Linked DNA regions of Cupriavidus metallidurans CH34. The protein of the gene in region 4 binds, or shares a complex with, the protein of the main gene of each other region. Links are inferred from orthologs where the notes say so. Each region holds a gene or a part of one and is shown on either strand. Other genes may lie near its edges. The genes, in order: holA, dinB, RMET_RS09145 and dnaN.

What was found.
Region 1: the proteins of dnaN (region 4) and holA are in contact, whole or in part, in a cryo-EM structure (PDB 8GIZ), measured with the Escherichia coli proteins. The link is inferred for Cupriavidus metallidurans CH34 from one-to-one orthologs.
Region 2: the proteins of dnaN (region 4) and dinB are in contact, whole or in part, in a solved structure (PDB 1OK7), measured with the Escherichia coli proteins. The link is inferred for Cupriavidus metallidurans CH34 from one-to-one orthologs.
Region 3: the proteins of dnaN (region 4) and RMET_RS09145 are in contact, whole or in part, in a cryo-EM structure (PDB 8GIZ), measured with the Escherichia coli proteins. The link is inferred for Cupriavidus metallidurans CH34 from one-to-one orthologs.

What each region holds. Positions count from the first base shown.
Region 1 is NC_007973.1:3,227,756-3,231,216, forward strand. Bases 368-3,214 are described here. They hold holA (DNA polymerase III subunit delta), read right to left. Parts: upstream 2,403-3,214; coding sequence 1,332-2,402; downstream 368-1,331. Other genes in these bases: RMET_RS14890 (glutamate-5-semialdehyde dehydrogenase), read right to left, coding at 368-1,205; RMET_RS14900 (LPS-assembly lipoprotein LptE), read right to left, coding at 2,454-2,969; leuS (leucine--tRNA ligase), read right to left, coding at 3,006-3,214. In the rest of the region: more of RMET_RS14890, read right to left, coding at 1-367; more of leuS, read right to left, coding at 3,215-3,461. UniProt on the Escherichia coli protein: Part of the beta sliding clamp loading complex, which hydrolyzes ATP to load the beta clamp onto primed DNA to form the DNA replication pre-initiation complex.
Region 2 is NC_007973.1:3,842,544-3,846,065, reverse strand. The notes cover bases 615-3,522. They hold dinB (DNA polymerase IV), read right to left. Parts: upstream 2,706-3,522; coding sequence 1,524-2,705; downstream 615-1,523. Other genes in these bases: rarD (EamA family transporter RarD), read right to left, coding at 2,821-3,522; RMET_RS17810 (MFS transporter), read right to left, coding at 615-1,463. Also shown: RMET_RS17815 (cellulose biosynthesis regulator YedQ), read right to left, coding at 1-122; more of RMET_RS17810, read right to left, coding at 267-614. UniProt on the Escherichia coli protein: Poorly processive, error-prone DNA polymerase involved in translesion repair and untargeted mutagenesis. Copies undamaged DNA at stalled replication forks, which arise in vivo from mismatched or misaligned primer ends.
Region 3 is NC_007973.1:1,981,748-1,985,209, forward strand. Bases 102-2,949 are described here. They hold RMET_RS09145 (DNA polymerase III subunit delta'), read right to left. Parts: upstream 2,109-2,949; coding sequence 1,095-2,108; downstream 102-1,094. Other genes in these bases: RMET_RS09135 (TatD family hydrolase), read right to left, coding at 102-413; RMET_RS09140 (PilZ domain-containing protein), read right to left, coding at 579-989; tmk (dTMP kinase), read right to left, coding at 2,195-2,797; mltG (endolytic transglycosylase MltG), read right to left, coding at 2,802-2,949. Outside these bases: more of RMET_RS09135, read right to left, coding at 1-101; more of mltG, read right to left, coding at 2,950-3,462. UniProt on the Escherichia coli protein: Part of the beta sliding clamp loading complex, which hydrolyzes ATP to load the beta clamp onto primed DNA to form the DNA replication pre-initiation complex.
Region 4 is NC_007973.1:1,327-4,778, reverse strand. Bases 502-3,339 are described here. They hold dnaN (DNA polymerase III subunit beta), read right to left. Parts: upstream 2,560-3,339; coding sequence 1,444-2,559; downstream 502-1,443. Other genes in these bases: dnaA (chromosomal replication initiator protein DnaA), read right to left, coding at 2,936-3,339; gyrB (DNA topoisomerase (ATP-hydrolyzing) subunit B), read right to left, coding at 502-1,258. Also shown: more of gyrB, read right to left, coding at 1-501; more of dnaA, read right to left, coding at 3,340-3,452. UniProt on the Escherichia coli protein: Confers DNA tethering and processivity to DNA polymerases and other proteins. Acts as a clamp, forming a ring around DNA (a reaction catalyzed by the clamp-loading complex) which diffuses in an ATP-independent manner freely and bidirectionally along dsDNA.

The DNA.
Region 1 (3,461 bases), 3.2 Mb from region 4 along the record:
GCGTGGAGCTTGTCGTTGGAGATGCCGATCTCCGCGCCGAGGCCGTACTCGAAGCCGTCGGCAAAGCGCGTCGAGGCATTGATCATCACGCTGGCCGAATCGACTTCACGCAGAAAACGCATCCCGGTGGTGTAGTTCTCGGTGATGATCGAATCGGTATGCGCCGACCCGTAGGTGTTGATGTGCGCGATGGCGGCGTCCAGTCCGTCCACCGTGCGGATCGCCAGCACCGGCGCCAGGTACTCGAGACGCCAGTCCTCCTCGGTGGCGTCGACCAGGCCCGAGAAGCCGGCGGCTTCCAGCGTGGCGCGCGTTGCCGGGCAGACGCGCAACTCGACACCTTTTTCCTGGTAGATACGGCACAGCGGCGGCAGCGCCTTCGCAGCTATCTCGCGCGACACGAGCAGCGTTTCCATCGTGTTGCACGGTGCGTAGCGCTGCGTCTTGGCGTTGTCGCACACGCGCACGGCCTTTTCCAGGTCGGCGTCGTCATCGATATAGACGTGGCAGATGCCGTCCAGGTGCTTGATCATCGGCACGCGCGCCTCTTCCATCAAGCGGGCGATCAGGCTCTTGCCGCCGCGCGGCACGATCACGTCGACATACTCGGTCATCGTGATCAGGCGACCAACCGCGGCGCGATCCGTGGTTTCGATCACCTGCACGGCTTCGGAGGGCAGCCCCGCCGCGGCCAGTCCCTCGGCCACGAGCGCGGCCAGGGCGGTATTCGATTCGATCGCCTCGGAGCCGCCACGCAAAATCGTAGAGTTGCCCGACTTCAGGCACAGCGCCGCCGCATCGATGGTCACGTTCGGACGCGATTCATAGATGATGCCGATCACGCCGAGCGGCACGCGCATCTGGCCCACCTGAATGCCGGTGGGACGGAACTTCATGTTCGAGATTTCGCCGATCGGGTCCGCCAGCGCGGCTATCTGCTCGAGGCCGGCTGCCATCGTGGCGATCGCCTTGTCCGACAGTGTCAGGCGATCAATGAAGGCGGCGTCCTGGCCGTTGGTGCGGGCGCGTTCGACGTCGCGGGCGTTGACGGCCTTGAGCTTGTCCGCATCGCGGCGGATGGCCGCGGCAATCGTCAGCAGCGCACGGTTCTTGTCGGCCGTGGAAGCGCGCGCCATGGCGCGCGATGCCGCGCGGGCCTGCTGGCCAACGCGGGTCATGTAAGCGTGGAGATCGAACTCGGTCATGATGGTGTCCGGGCCTGTGCCCGGTCTGCTATGAGTGCCGCGATGTCGATGCGCCGGCGCGGCTGCCGGCGATTGTTCTGGTTCGGTGGTCCGGTCACCTGTCCGGACCCCGGGGGCCCGGAGGCCTCATGCGGGTCTGGCGATCATCAGCGCAAGCTGCATCAGGCCGTCCCATGGCTCGGCTGGTAACGCACCGGCCGCTCCGCCAGCGCCTGGCAGGTCGGACAGGCCCTTGACCTGCCGGTCCAGCCGCGCGGCCATGGCAAGCGCGGCTTCCAGTTGCGGCATCGACAGCCGTTGCGCGGCCTGTGGTACGAGCCGCTCGCGCGGGCCCCAGACGCGCAGTTCGCGCATCAGCACGCCCGCCGGCTTGCCGCCCGCCAAGCCTTGCCGGACCTTGGATAATACGCGAATTTCCTCGGTCAGCGCCCACAGCACCAGCACCGTAGCCTCGCCCTCGCCACGCAGCCCTTCGAGCATACGCACCAGGCGCGGCACGTCGCCGCCGAGCATGGCTTCGGACAGTTTGAACACGTCGTAGCGGGCCACGTTCAGCACCGCGTCCTGAACCTGGTCGAAGGTCAGCGCGCCGGGCGGATAAAGCAGGCCGAGCTTCTGGATTTCCTGATGCGCGGCCAGCAGGTTGCCCTCGACCTTTTCGGCGATGAACTGCAGCGCGCGCCGCCCTGGCTCGCCCGGCTCCACCCGCTGCTGCTGCAGGCCGAGTCGTTCGCCCACCCAGGCGGGCAGCCGCGTGCGGTCCACGGCATCGACCTTGATCGACACCCCCGCCGACTCCAATGCCTGGAACCAGGCCGATTTCGTCGTGGCGAAATCCAGGCGCGGCAGTGTGACCAGCATCACCACATCCGGCGACGGCTGGGCGGCCACGGCGCGCAACGCCTCGCCGCCGTCCTTGCCCGGCTTGCCCGATGGAATACGCAACTCGACGATCTTGCGGTCGCCGAACAGCGACATCGACTGCTGGGCCTCGATGACCTGCCCCCACTGGAAGCCACGTTCGGCCACCAGCACGTCGCGTTCGGAGAAACCGGCCTCTCGCGCAGCGCGGCGCAGGCGATCTACCGCCTCCAGCACCAGCAGGTGCTCGTCGCCGTGAACGACGTAAAGCGGCGCCAGGCCCTTGGCCTGCGCCTGCCTCAGATGTGCCTCGAGTCCGTCGAGCTTGAGCTGCATTGTCGCCCTATGTTTCCTGTGTCGGCCTGAGTCGCGCCGATACCCGGCGCGTCAGATCGTCTTGACCGAGGCCAGCCGGCGCATGAGCTGATTCACAACATCGCGCTGCATGTCGCGATAGAGCTGCTGCTCTTCGTAATCCTTGGCCAGCGTGTTGGCTTCGTTGTACGTCAGGTCGCGCGTCAGCAGCAGCGTCGACGGTGGGATCAGCTCCTTGCCACTGGCATCGCGCAGGCGGAAGGTAAAGCGGTAGGTCAGACGGTATTCCCGCACCACACCCTCGGTGGTAATCGAGAGGATCGACTTGGCCCGCGTATCGGCCAGCACGTCGAGCAGTGCGTCCGCTTCCTTCGGGTCGGTAACGATCTGCGTGTCCGAGCCATTGCGGATGTTGCGGCGCAAATCCGCACCCATCAGCGAATTCGCGGGAATGCCGATGTAGAGCCGCTTGAACGCAAAATCGGCGTTACCGCGCATATGGAAGCCGCAGCCACCCAGCAATGCCGCCGCCGCTGCCGCGGCGCCGATGGCGAAGAAACCGCGGCGTCCCATGTTCGGTCGATCCATTCGTTATCCCTGTCTGCTGATTCCAGTCCGCGTGCTTCAGAGCACGACGTTGACGAGACGGCCCGGCACCACCACGATCTTCTTCGGTGCGGCACCGGCGGCGAACTTGGCCACGATCTCGCTGGCGGCCGCGGTGGCCTCGATCGCGGCGCGGTCAGCATCGGCCGGCACCGTCAGGCTGCCACGCACCTTGCCGTTGACCTGCAGCACCAGTTCGATCTCGCTGCGCACCAGCGCGGCTTCGTCGACTTGCGGCCATGCGGCGTCGAGAATGTCGACCGTCTCAGCGGCGTAGCCGAGTTCCTGCCACAGCCCGTGGGCGATGTGCGGCACCACCGGGTACAGCACGCGCAGCAGCACGCTGAAGCCTTCACGGCGCCCGGCCGGCGAAGCGGTCTTCGCATCTTCCAGCGCGTTCAGCATCTTCATCGTGGCGGACACCACGGTGTTGTACTGGATGCGCTCGTAATCGTAGTTGGCCTGCTTGAGCAC
Region 2 (3,522 bases), 3.8 Mb from region 4 along the record:
ATCGCCACGACAAGCATCAGCAGCATCGCCAGGCCAAATCCCACCACCACCACGCGCTGCGGATATATCAGTGCCGCGCGCGGCAGCCAGCGCGGCCGCGGAAGCAGTTTGTGCCATGCCATTGGACGTCTCCGGCAAGCCCGCATCTTGCGGGTACTGCGACGACGGATTCAGGAATGATGGTACCGATATGCTGGCACAGTGTAGAGCACACGACGACGTCTGGTGCACGGGAGACGAACGTCTTGCGCCTGATTCAACCGCTGTCAGGTGCTTGCAGGCTCGGTTCGGAAATAGAGCAGGGCGATGGCCGGCAAGGCGAAGCCGATCCAGCTCGCCAGCGGCCAGCCGGCACGCGCATAGGCCCATGCGCCAACCGACGAGCCGATCGCACCGCCAACGAAGAAGATGGCCATGTAGAGCCCATTCAGGCGGCTGCGATGTTCCGCGGACAAAGAGAAGATCGCGCGCTGCCCGATCACCAGGTTGGCCGACACGGCAAAGTCGAGCACGACGGCCGCGACGGTCAAGGCCGCCAGTGACATGAGCGAACCTTCGACGCCGATGCGGCTCAGCAGGAAGGAGCCTGCGCCCAGCGCCAGTGCGATGGCAGTCATCTGGCGGCTGTGGCCACGATCGGCATAGCGGCCGGCCATCGGCGCGGCAATCGCGCCGGCCACGCCCACGAGCGCGAACACGGCGATGCCGGTCTGGGACATATGGAAAGCGGGCCCGGCCAGGTACAGCGGCGTGGTGGTCCAGAACAGGCTGAATACGCCGAACATGCTCGCCTGATACATCGCGCGCCGCCGCAGCACCGGCTGCGTGCGCAACAGGTGCCCCATCGAACCAAGCATCTCGACATAGTTCACGCCGGGCGCCGGCTGGCGCTGCGGCAGCTTGCGCGACAGCACCACGCCAAGCAGCACCATGGCCACGGCCGACGCGGCGAAGATCGTATGCCAGCCGAACAGGTCCGCCACCAGGCTCGATACCGGGCGCGCCAGCATGATGCCCATCAGCAGGCCGCTGGTCACGTTGCCGACGGCCCGGCCGCGCGCATGTTCGGGCGCGAGGTGTGCCGCGAACGGCACCAGTACCTGCACAGCCACCGAGCACAGGCCTATCGCGCAGCCAGCGATCAGGAAGACGCTCGCGTGCGTAGCCAGCGCTGCCGCGACCAATGCCACCGCACAGCCGGCGATCAGCGCCAGTACAAGCTTGCGGTTCTCGACGATATCGCCCAAGGGCACCAGCAGCAGCAGGCCCACGCAATAGCCGATCTGGATCAGCGTGACGATCAGGCCGGCGATCTCGGGAGAAAGCTCGAGCGCCCGCGCGATCGGACCAACCAGTGGCTGGGCGTAGTAGAGGTTGGCGACGATCATGCCGCACGCGGTGGCCAGGAGGGGAGTGATCCAGGCGGCAGGGGCGTCGGCGCGTTGGGCGGTGGCGGATGTCATGGCCGCCGATTCTACCGGGACATAGATAGGCCCGTATGACACAGGGGATTCAAGCCCGCTTCAACGGAAAACCGGGGAATCCGGCTCGGCATCGAAGCGCAATTCCTCCTGGACCGGCGCGGGGTCATCGCCCTGATCGGCGGCCGGGATCAGCGCGCTGACGCGTACGCCGAGCAGCCGGATGCGTCGTTCCAGCGGGATACGCTTGAGGCACTCGGTGGCGCCATGCCGGATCGTCGCGCCGTCCGCGGTGTGGGCGGTCAGCGTCAGGTCGCGCGTAACGGTGTGGAAGTCGTCGAAACGCAGCTTGATGCCGACGGTGCGCCCCACGTAGCCCTTGCGCCGCAGATCTTCGGCCACGCGCATGCAAAGCCGGGTGAATTGCTCGGACAGTACCGGACGATCGCCGCGCGGATGCAGATCACGCTCGAACGTGGTTTCGCGGCTCATCGACTTGGGTTCGGAGCTGACCACGACCTGCCGCTCGTCGCGCCCATTCGCCACTTCGGCCAGCCAGCTTGCGTAATTGCGGCCGAAATGGGCCTGCAGCAGCGCGATGTCGGCCTCCGCCAGTTGCCCCACGGTCTCGATGCCGATAGCCGCCAGCTTCTCCGCCGCCTTGGGGCCGATGCCATTGACCTTGCGGGCTGCCAGCGGCCAGATTCGTGTCGGGATATCGGCCGGCGTCAGGATCGTCAGGCCGTCTGGCTTGTCGAGTTCGGAACCGATCTTGGCCAACAGCTTGTTTGGCGCCACGCAGATCGAACAGGTCAGCCCGGTGGCGGCGTTCACGGCGGCCTTGATACGGGCCGCCACATCGCGTGCCTCACCATCAATATCAGTCAGATCGATATATATCTCGTCGATTCCCCGGTCTTCTATTTGTTCGGTGAATGATCTGACTGCAGCCTTGAACAACCCGGAGTAACGCCGGTAGGCGTCGAAGTCCGTCGGCAACAGGATCGCGTCGGGTGCCAGCTTGGCGGCCTTCATCATCCCCATGGCGGAAAACACGCCAAGCGCGCGGGCCTCGTAGGTGGACGTGGTCACGACGCCGCGTCCGGCGTAATCGCGCAGACGCGCATAACGGCGCGTGCCGTCGGGCAGGTCCTCGGGCACGGCGTTGCGACCGCCCCCGATCACGACGGCCTGGCCGCGCAGATCCGGGTAGCGCAACAGTTCGACGGACGCATAGAAGGCATCCATGTCGAGATGGGCGATGCGCCGTGCGGATGAGGACATGGACGAAGGGGAAAATCGTGTACTGTATAAACGTACAGTATAGTGCCGCGCCCGGATTTTGCGGAGGGCCTGTCAGCTGGCTCTCCCGCAAATTATTTACTTAATAGATTGATCTTTATGTGCTTTCGCTGACTTCATTCTTAACGCTAATAATTTTCCGCTGCAGCAGTTTGCTGACAAGCAGGCCTTCAGCAGCGTAGATAGCCAGAGATACCCAGATCAGCGCATAGCCAATCTGCTTTTGCGGCGGAAACGGCTCGTGGTACAGCCAGATGCCGAGCGCCAGTTGCAGTGTCGGGCCGGCGTACTGCAGCAGCCCGAGCAGCGACAGCGGAATGCGCCGTGCGCCTGCCGCGAAGAACAGCAGCGGCACGGCGGTAATCGGACCCGCCATCACCAGCAGCACCTGCGTACCCGGTGCTGCGGCGCGCGTGGTGTCCTGACCCGTCAGAAACAGAAAGGCGAGCGCGGCGGCGGCAAACGGAAACAGCAGTAGTGTTTCCAGTGACAACCCTTCCAGCGCCCCCAGGGCACCGGTCTTGCGCAACAGTCCATAGCCGCCGAACGATGCCGCCAAACCGAGCGCGATCCACGGCAACTGCCCAGCCGTCACCGTGAGCCAGATCACCCCGGCCGCGGCAATCGCGATCGATAGCCATTGCACGGGGCGCAGCCGCTCGTGCAGCAGCAACACGCCAAGCAGCACGCTGAACAGGGGATTGATGAAGTAGCCCAGGCTGGCGTCGACCACCCGATCGGCGGAAACGGCCCAGATATAAAGGAACCAGTTGCAGCAGAGCAGGGCCGCGCTGGCTCC
Region 3 (3,462 bases), 2.0 Mb from region 4 along the record:
TCCGCCGAGGATCGCGTATGGATGATCAGCGGCTTGCCAGTCTGGCGGGCCGCGCGGATATGGGTGCGGAACCGCTCACGCTGCCACTCCATCTCCGCGATGCTGCGACCATTGAGACGGTAGTAGTCCAGCCCGGTCTCGCCGGTACCAACCACTCGCGGATGCGCCGACAGCGTGACCAGCCGCTCGAGTGTCGGTTCTTCGGCGCCTTCCTCGTAGTCAGGATGCACGCCGACTGAGGCATACAGGTTCGGATGCTGTTCGGCCAGCGCCAGCACGCGCGGAAAGTCCTCGAGCGTCACCGAGATGCAGAGGGCGTGCGACACCTGATTGGTCCGCATGTTCTCGAGCAACTGCGGCAGCCTTTCGGCCAGCTCGGGAAAATCGATATGGCAGTGGGAATCAACAAACATGGGGATATCTCAATCGAGCCGACGTCGGGCGATCATCAGGTCTCGCTCGACGCCACGGTCACCGGCCCGGCATCGAACGACGATACCCGCGGCAAAACCAAAAACATTCATAAATTACAACAAGTTGCGACTAATATTTCGCGCAAGACAGCAACTCCAGATGGACTACAGGGTCTGGGTCGGTCGCCCGGATTCAATCGTCTTGCCAAGAATCTCTTCCACCGCGCGCTTCAGCGAACGGCCAATATCGTCGTCCGGGAGATGCACCCCCACGCCGGGCGTCTTCATCGGCGTGCCGACCGGCGTGATCCACGCGACAGTACCTTGCACCTGATACTTCTGCGGGCGATCCAGCAGCGACAGCACCAGGAATACCTGCTCCCCAAGCCTGAACGGCCGGTTCGAAGGCACGAAGATCCCGCCGCGCGCCAGGAACGGCATATAGGCCGCATACAGCCCTGCCTGGTCCTTGATCGACAGTGACAACACGTTCGGGCGGCCGGTCGTCGCAGGATTGGGAATCGTGGCGGGACCGACCGCTGGTCGTGTCGGCGCCGCTATGGCTGGTGTGTTCATCTTGACCCCTTGTTGCAGCGTTGCCCGCTTTGTGCGGGCTATTTGAAAGTCGCTTTGTTCGACTTGTACCACGTGTGCGGCACGATTCCTACCGCGAGACGCACGCTAACGGAACAATTGTCGGTAATCGAGCAACACCGACTCCATCACGAGGCGCGCCGCCAACGGATGGTTCTCATTGCGGCGATGTCCGACCAGCCGCGCGGCGAACGCCTGCAGCCGATGCGCGTCGGTTGCGCTGGCGCAGCGGGCCAGTGCCGTCTGCTCCTTCGGGAAGTAACGTGCGGCACCCGTACCCAGGCAGAGCGCCAGCAGATCGTACGTCCAGCGTTGCAGGGTGCCGAGCACGGCGGGAACCGGCAGCTTCTGCAATTGCTCCGCGGCGGCCAGGGCATCCAGCGCAGCCGCGCTACCGAGCTGGCCGACCAGCCAGCGCTGCAAGGGCTGTTCCTCGGCCTCGGCCGCGTGCAGCGCCGTCAGTGGCGCCCCCCCAGCCAGCGCCAGTTGCGCCTCCACATCGGCCACCCCCTGTCCGCGCAGCCAATCGAGCGCATCCGCGCTGGTCGGCCGCGTCATCGAGAATTGGCGGCAGCGGGACAGGATCGTCGGTAACACACGGTCGATACGATCCGTGACCAGCAGGAACACCGTGGACGGCGGCGGCTCCTCGAGCGTCTTGAGCAGCGCGTTGGCGCCTTCAGTCTGCAGCGCGTCGAGCGGATAGACCACCACCACGCGCAAACCCGCGCGGTGCGTGCCAACACCCACCGCTTCGATCAGCGCCCGCACCTGCTCCATGCGGATGATCTTGCTCGGCGCCTTCTTCTTGCTGCCGCTCTCGCCGTCGCCTTCGGCCTCTCCAGCGCCGGCTTCCAGTGCCTCGGGCCGAACCACCGTGAAATCGGGATGGTTGCCCTGACCAAACCAGTGGCAGGCGCTGCAGGTATTGCAGGGCTGGCCATCGGGCAGCGCGCTTTCGCAAAGCAGGCCCTGCGCGAAGTGCAACGCCAGATCGCGCTTGCCGATGCCTTGCTGGCCGTGAAGCAGCAGCGCGTGCGGCAGCCGGTCGCGTAGCGCGGTCAGCCGATGCCAGTCATCTCGTTGCCAGGGATAAAGCATTCAGGTTCAATCAGTTAGCGCAGCCATCTCATGTATTGTCGGAGTCAATGACATCGACATCACCACATGGATATAGCCATTAAAAATCAAAGCGTTGCAATAATTTCTTCAAGCGCCACACGAATCTCGTCGATCGAGCGCGTTGCGTCGATGACCCGAAAGCGCTGTGGCGCTTCCGCCGCACGGCGCAGATACTCAGTGCGGGTGCGTTCGAAGAAGGCGCGGGACTCGGCCTCAAACTTGTCGGGCTCACGGGCCCCGGCCAGACGTGCGCTCGCGGTTTCCAGCGGAACGTCAAACAGCAGCGTCAGGTCGGGCTGAAGACCGCTCTGCACCCACTGCTCGAGCGTGGCCAGCCGATCGAGCGCCAGCCCGCGGCCACCGCCCTGATAGGCAAACGTGGCATCGGTGAAACGATCCGAGATGACCCAGTCGCCGCGCGCCAGCGCGGGCTCGATGACTTCGGCGATGTGCTCGCGGCGCGCCGCGAACATCAGCAGCGCCTCGGTTTCAAGATGCATCTTCCGGTGCAGCAGCAACTGGCGCAGGTCTTCGCCCAGCGGCGTGCCGCCCGGCTCCCGGGTAGTGACGACATTTGCGCGCGCGCGCAGGCGCTCGGCCACCCACTCGATATGGGTGCTCTTGCCCGCGCCATCGATGCCCTCGAAGGTGATGAATTTTCCGCGCATGACCTTATGGTTTGCCGCGCTGGTACTTGTCGACCGCGCGATTGTGTTCGGGTAGTGAATTGGAGAAATGGCTGCTGCCGTCGCCGCGTGCCACGAAATACAAGGCGTCCGATGGCGCCGGCGTCGTGGCTGCGGCCAGCGACGCCAGACTCGGCAAGGCAATCGGCGTCGGCGGCAGGCCCGTACGGGTGTACGTATTGTACGGGGTGTCCGTCAGCAAATCCCTCTTGCGCAGGTTGCCGTCGAATTGCTCACCCAGGCCGTAGATCACGGTCGGATCGGTCTGCAGCATCATGTTCTTGCGCAGACGGTTGACGAACACGGCCGCGATCATCGGGCGCTCCGCCGCCTGCCCCGTCTCCTTCTCAACGATGGATGCCATCACCAGCGCCTCATACGGCGTCTTGTACGGCAGGTCGGGCGCGCGTGCGTTCCAGGCCTCGTTCAGCCGCCGCTGCATGGCGCGATAGGCGTGCTTGTAGAGTTCGATATCGCTGCTGCCGCGCGCGAACAGATAGGTATCGGGAAAGAACAGCCCTTCCGGCGCGGATTCGGCCGCGCCGATCGCGTGCATCAAATCGGCGTCGGACATGCCCACCGTGTCGTGCTTCAGCGCAGGGTTGGCATCCACGACCGCGCGCATCTTGCGGAATTCCCAACCCTCG
Region 4 (3,452 bases):
TCATTTCGCGGGCCTTGCGCGCGGCTTCGCGGGCGCGGGCCGCATCGACGATCTTGCCGCAGATGATCTTGGCGTCGTTCGGCGTTTCCAGCAGGAAGTCGGTCAGCGCCTTGCCGACGAGCTCTTCCACAGGCAGGCGCACTTCGGAGGAAACGAGCTTGTCCTTGGTCTGCGAGCTGAACTTCGGCTCGGGTACCTTCACGGACAGCACGCAGGCCAGGCCTTCGCGCATGTCGTCGCCGGAGGTTTCGACCTTCGCCTTCTTGGCGACCTCGTTTTCTTCGATGTACTTGTTGATGACACGGGTCATCGCCGCGCGCAAGCCGGTCAGGTGGGTACCGCCGTCACGCTGCGGAATGTTGTTCGTGAAGCAGAGCACCTGCTCGTTGTAGCCATCGTTCCACTGCATGGCCACTTCCACGCTGATGCCATCCTTCTCGGCGTTCGCGTAGAAAATGTTCGGGTGCAGCGTGGTCTTCGAGCGGTTGATGTACTCGACGAAACCCTTCACGCCACCGGAGAACGCGAAGTCCTCTTCCTTGCCCGTGCGCTGGTCCACCAGCTTGATATGCACGCCGTTGTTCAGGAACGAGAGTTCGCGGATGCGCTTGGACAGCACTTCGTAGTGGAACTCGACGTTCGTGAAGATTTCCTCGTCGGCCAGGAAGTGCACTTCGGTGCCGCGCTTGTCGGTCGCACCGATGACCTTCATCGGCGACACTTCAACGGGCTGGCCGTCCGGGCCGGTCACCGTCTCGATAACGCGGTTCTGTACTTCACCCTTCGCGAACTCGATCAGGTTGACCTGGCCATCGCGGCGCACGGTCAGGCGCAGCCACTTCGACAGCGCGTTCACGCAGGACACGCCCACGCCATGCAGGCCGCCCGAAACCTTGTAGCTGTTCTGGTTGAACTTGCCGCCGGCGTGCAGTTCGGTCATGGCGATTTCCGCCGCGCTGCGCTTCGGCTCGTGCTTGTCGTCGAACTTCACGGCCGGCGGAATGCCGCGGCCGTTGTCGACGATCGAGATCGAGTTGTCGCTGTGGATCGTGACCTGGATCTCGGTGCAATAACCGGCCAGGGCTTCGTCGATCGAGTTGTCGAGTACCTCGAACACGAGGTGGTGCAAGCCGGTGCCGTCGGACGTATCGCCGATGTACATGCCGGGACGCTTGCGTACCGCCTCCAGGCCTTCCAGGATCTGGATCGAAGAGGCGCCGTAAGAGTTTTCCTGCTGCGGTTTCTGCTGATCGGTCATGTCTTTCTACTCACGATACTGACGGCAAAAAGCGGAAAACCGAACCTGCGCCAAAAATGCGGCGGGTGCGGTAGATCCGCGTTTCGCGGGTTACTTAAAAACGGCAAAAGGGGCGGATCGGTTCGATCCGGCCCCTGCTGCGGTGTGTGCCCGATTGTGGTCTGGATGGCGTCTGATGGTGGCCATCAAATGCGCATCGGCATGACGACATACTTGAAGTTGTCGTCTTCCGGCACCGTAATCAGCGCGCTCGAATTGGAGTCGCCGAGGCTGACCTGCACCTGCTCGCTCTTCAGGTTGGCGAGCACATCGAGCAGATAGGTCACGTTAAAGCCGATATCGAGCGCATCGCCCGAATAATCGAGTTCCAGCTCTTCCTGCGCCTCTTCCTGATCGGCGTTGGTGGAGCTGATCTTCAGCACGTGCGTATCGAGAATGCAACGCACGCCCTTGAACTTGTCGGTAGTCAGAATCGCCGTGCGTTGCAGCGCCTGTTGCAGTTGCACGCGGTCGATCGCAAACGCGTTCTTGTAGCCCTTCGGGATCACGCGCTGGAAGTCCGGGAACTTGCCTTCCACCAGCTTGCTGATCAGTTCGATATTGGCGAAGGTGAACTTGACCTGATTGGCGGCCAGTTGCACCTGCACGGGATCATCGGTGTCTTCCAGCAGGCGTTGCAGTTCCAGGATGGTCTTGCGCGGGATGATCACTTCCTGGCGCGAACCGACGCCGGTCGCTTCATTCTCGAGCTCCACGCCGCAGTACGCCAGGCGGTGACCGTCGGTCGCCACGGCCATGACCTTCTTGCCATCGACCACCAGCAGCATCCCGTTCAGGTAGTAACGGATGTCCTGCTGCGCCATGGCGAAGTGGACCATCGCCAGCAGATGCTTGAACGTCTTCTGCGGCAGGCTCACGCTGGCGTTGAATTCGGCGGCTTCGGCAACGGTCGGGAATTCTTCCGCGGCCAGCGTCTGCAGCGCAAACCTGCTCTTGCCCGACTGCACGGTCATGCGCTTGTCGTTCAGCGACAGCGCCACGTCGCCGTCAGGCATCGCGCGCAGGATGTCCAGCAGCTTGCGCGCGGCCACGGTGGTCGCCACGCTGTCGCTACCGACACCGCATTCGGCATGGGTCGTGATCTGGATCTCGATGTCGGTCGAGAGGAAGGATACGTTCGAGCCGGACTTGCGAATCAGCAGGTTGGCCAGGATCGGGAGGGTGTGGCGGCGCTCCACGATGCCGCTCACGATTTGCAGCGGACGCAGCAGATTGTCTCGCGAGGTTTTGACCAATTGCATTGAATTTATCCTTCGTCGTTTGTCGATAGCGACCGCAGGGTTTCGCACAACTCCAAATTCACTTAGGAATCAAGGAGTTAATGTCGCATTGTACCAAGGATAAGCCGCTGCGGTGAAGCGGGGCGAACCCGGCACGGCGTCCGATTGTGCACAAAATGCCACATTCCGCCGCCAACCTCTGCCAATCCGTCCCGACTCACCGCAAAGCCTTATCTGAGGCCAGATTCCCGCGATCCAACAGTTTACCGGCGCCCGCTTGCCGTCGGACGCGCACCCAGTAGTATGCCAGCCCGGCAAGGCTGGCTCTCGAAATCGTCGATGAGCCGCTTTCGGCAGGCTGCGGCGCCGCATTCGGCGCACGCAACCTGCACGTGTGTCAGCCCTTGAGCGTCTGTTCCAGCACGTGCAACTCGTGATTGAGCTGCGCGTCCTTGCTACGCTCTTCGGCAATCTTGCGCACGGCGTGAAGCACCGTGGTGTGATCGCGCCCGCCGAACAACTCGCCGATCTCCGGCAGACTCTTCTGCGTCAGTTCCTTCGCCAGATACATCGCGATCTGGCGCGGCCGCGCGATATTGGCGGGCCGCTTCTTGGAATACATGTCCGCGACCTTGATGTTGTAGAAATCTGCGCAGGTCTTCTGGATGTTCTCCACGGAGATCTGGCGATTCTGCACGGTCAGCAGGTCCTTCAGCGCTTCACGCGTGACATCGATCGTGATGTCCTTGCCATGGAAGTTCGAGAACGCCAGGATCTTGCGCAGCGCGCCTTCCAGCTCGCGCACGTTCGACCGCAGGTGCTTGGCCACGAAGAAGGCCACTTCCTCGGGCACGCTCACGTTCTCGGCGGCGGCCTTCTTCATCAGAATGGCGACGCGCATCTCCAGCTCGGGC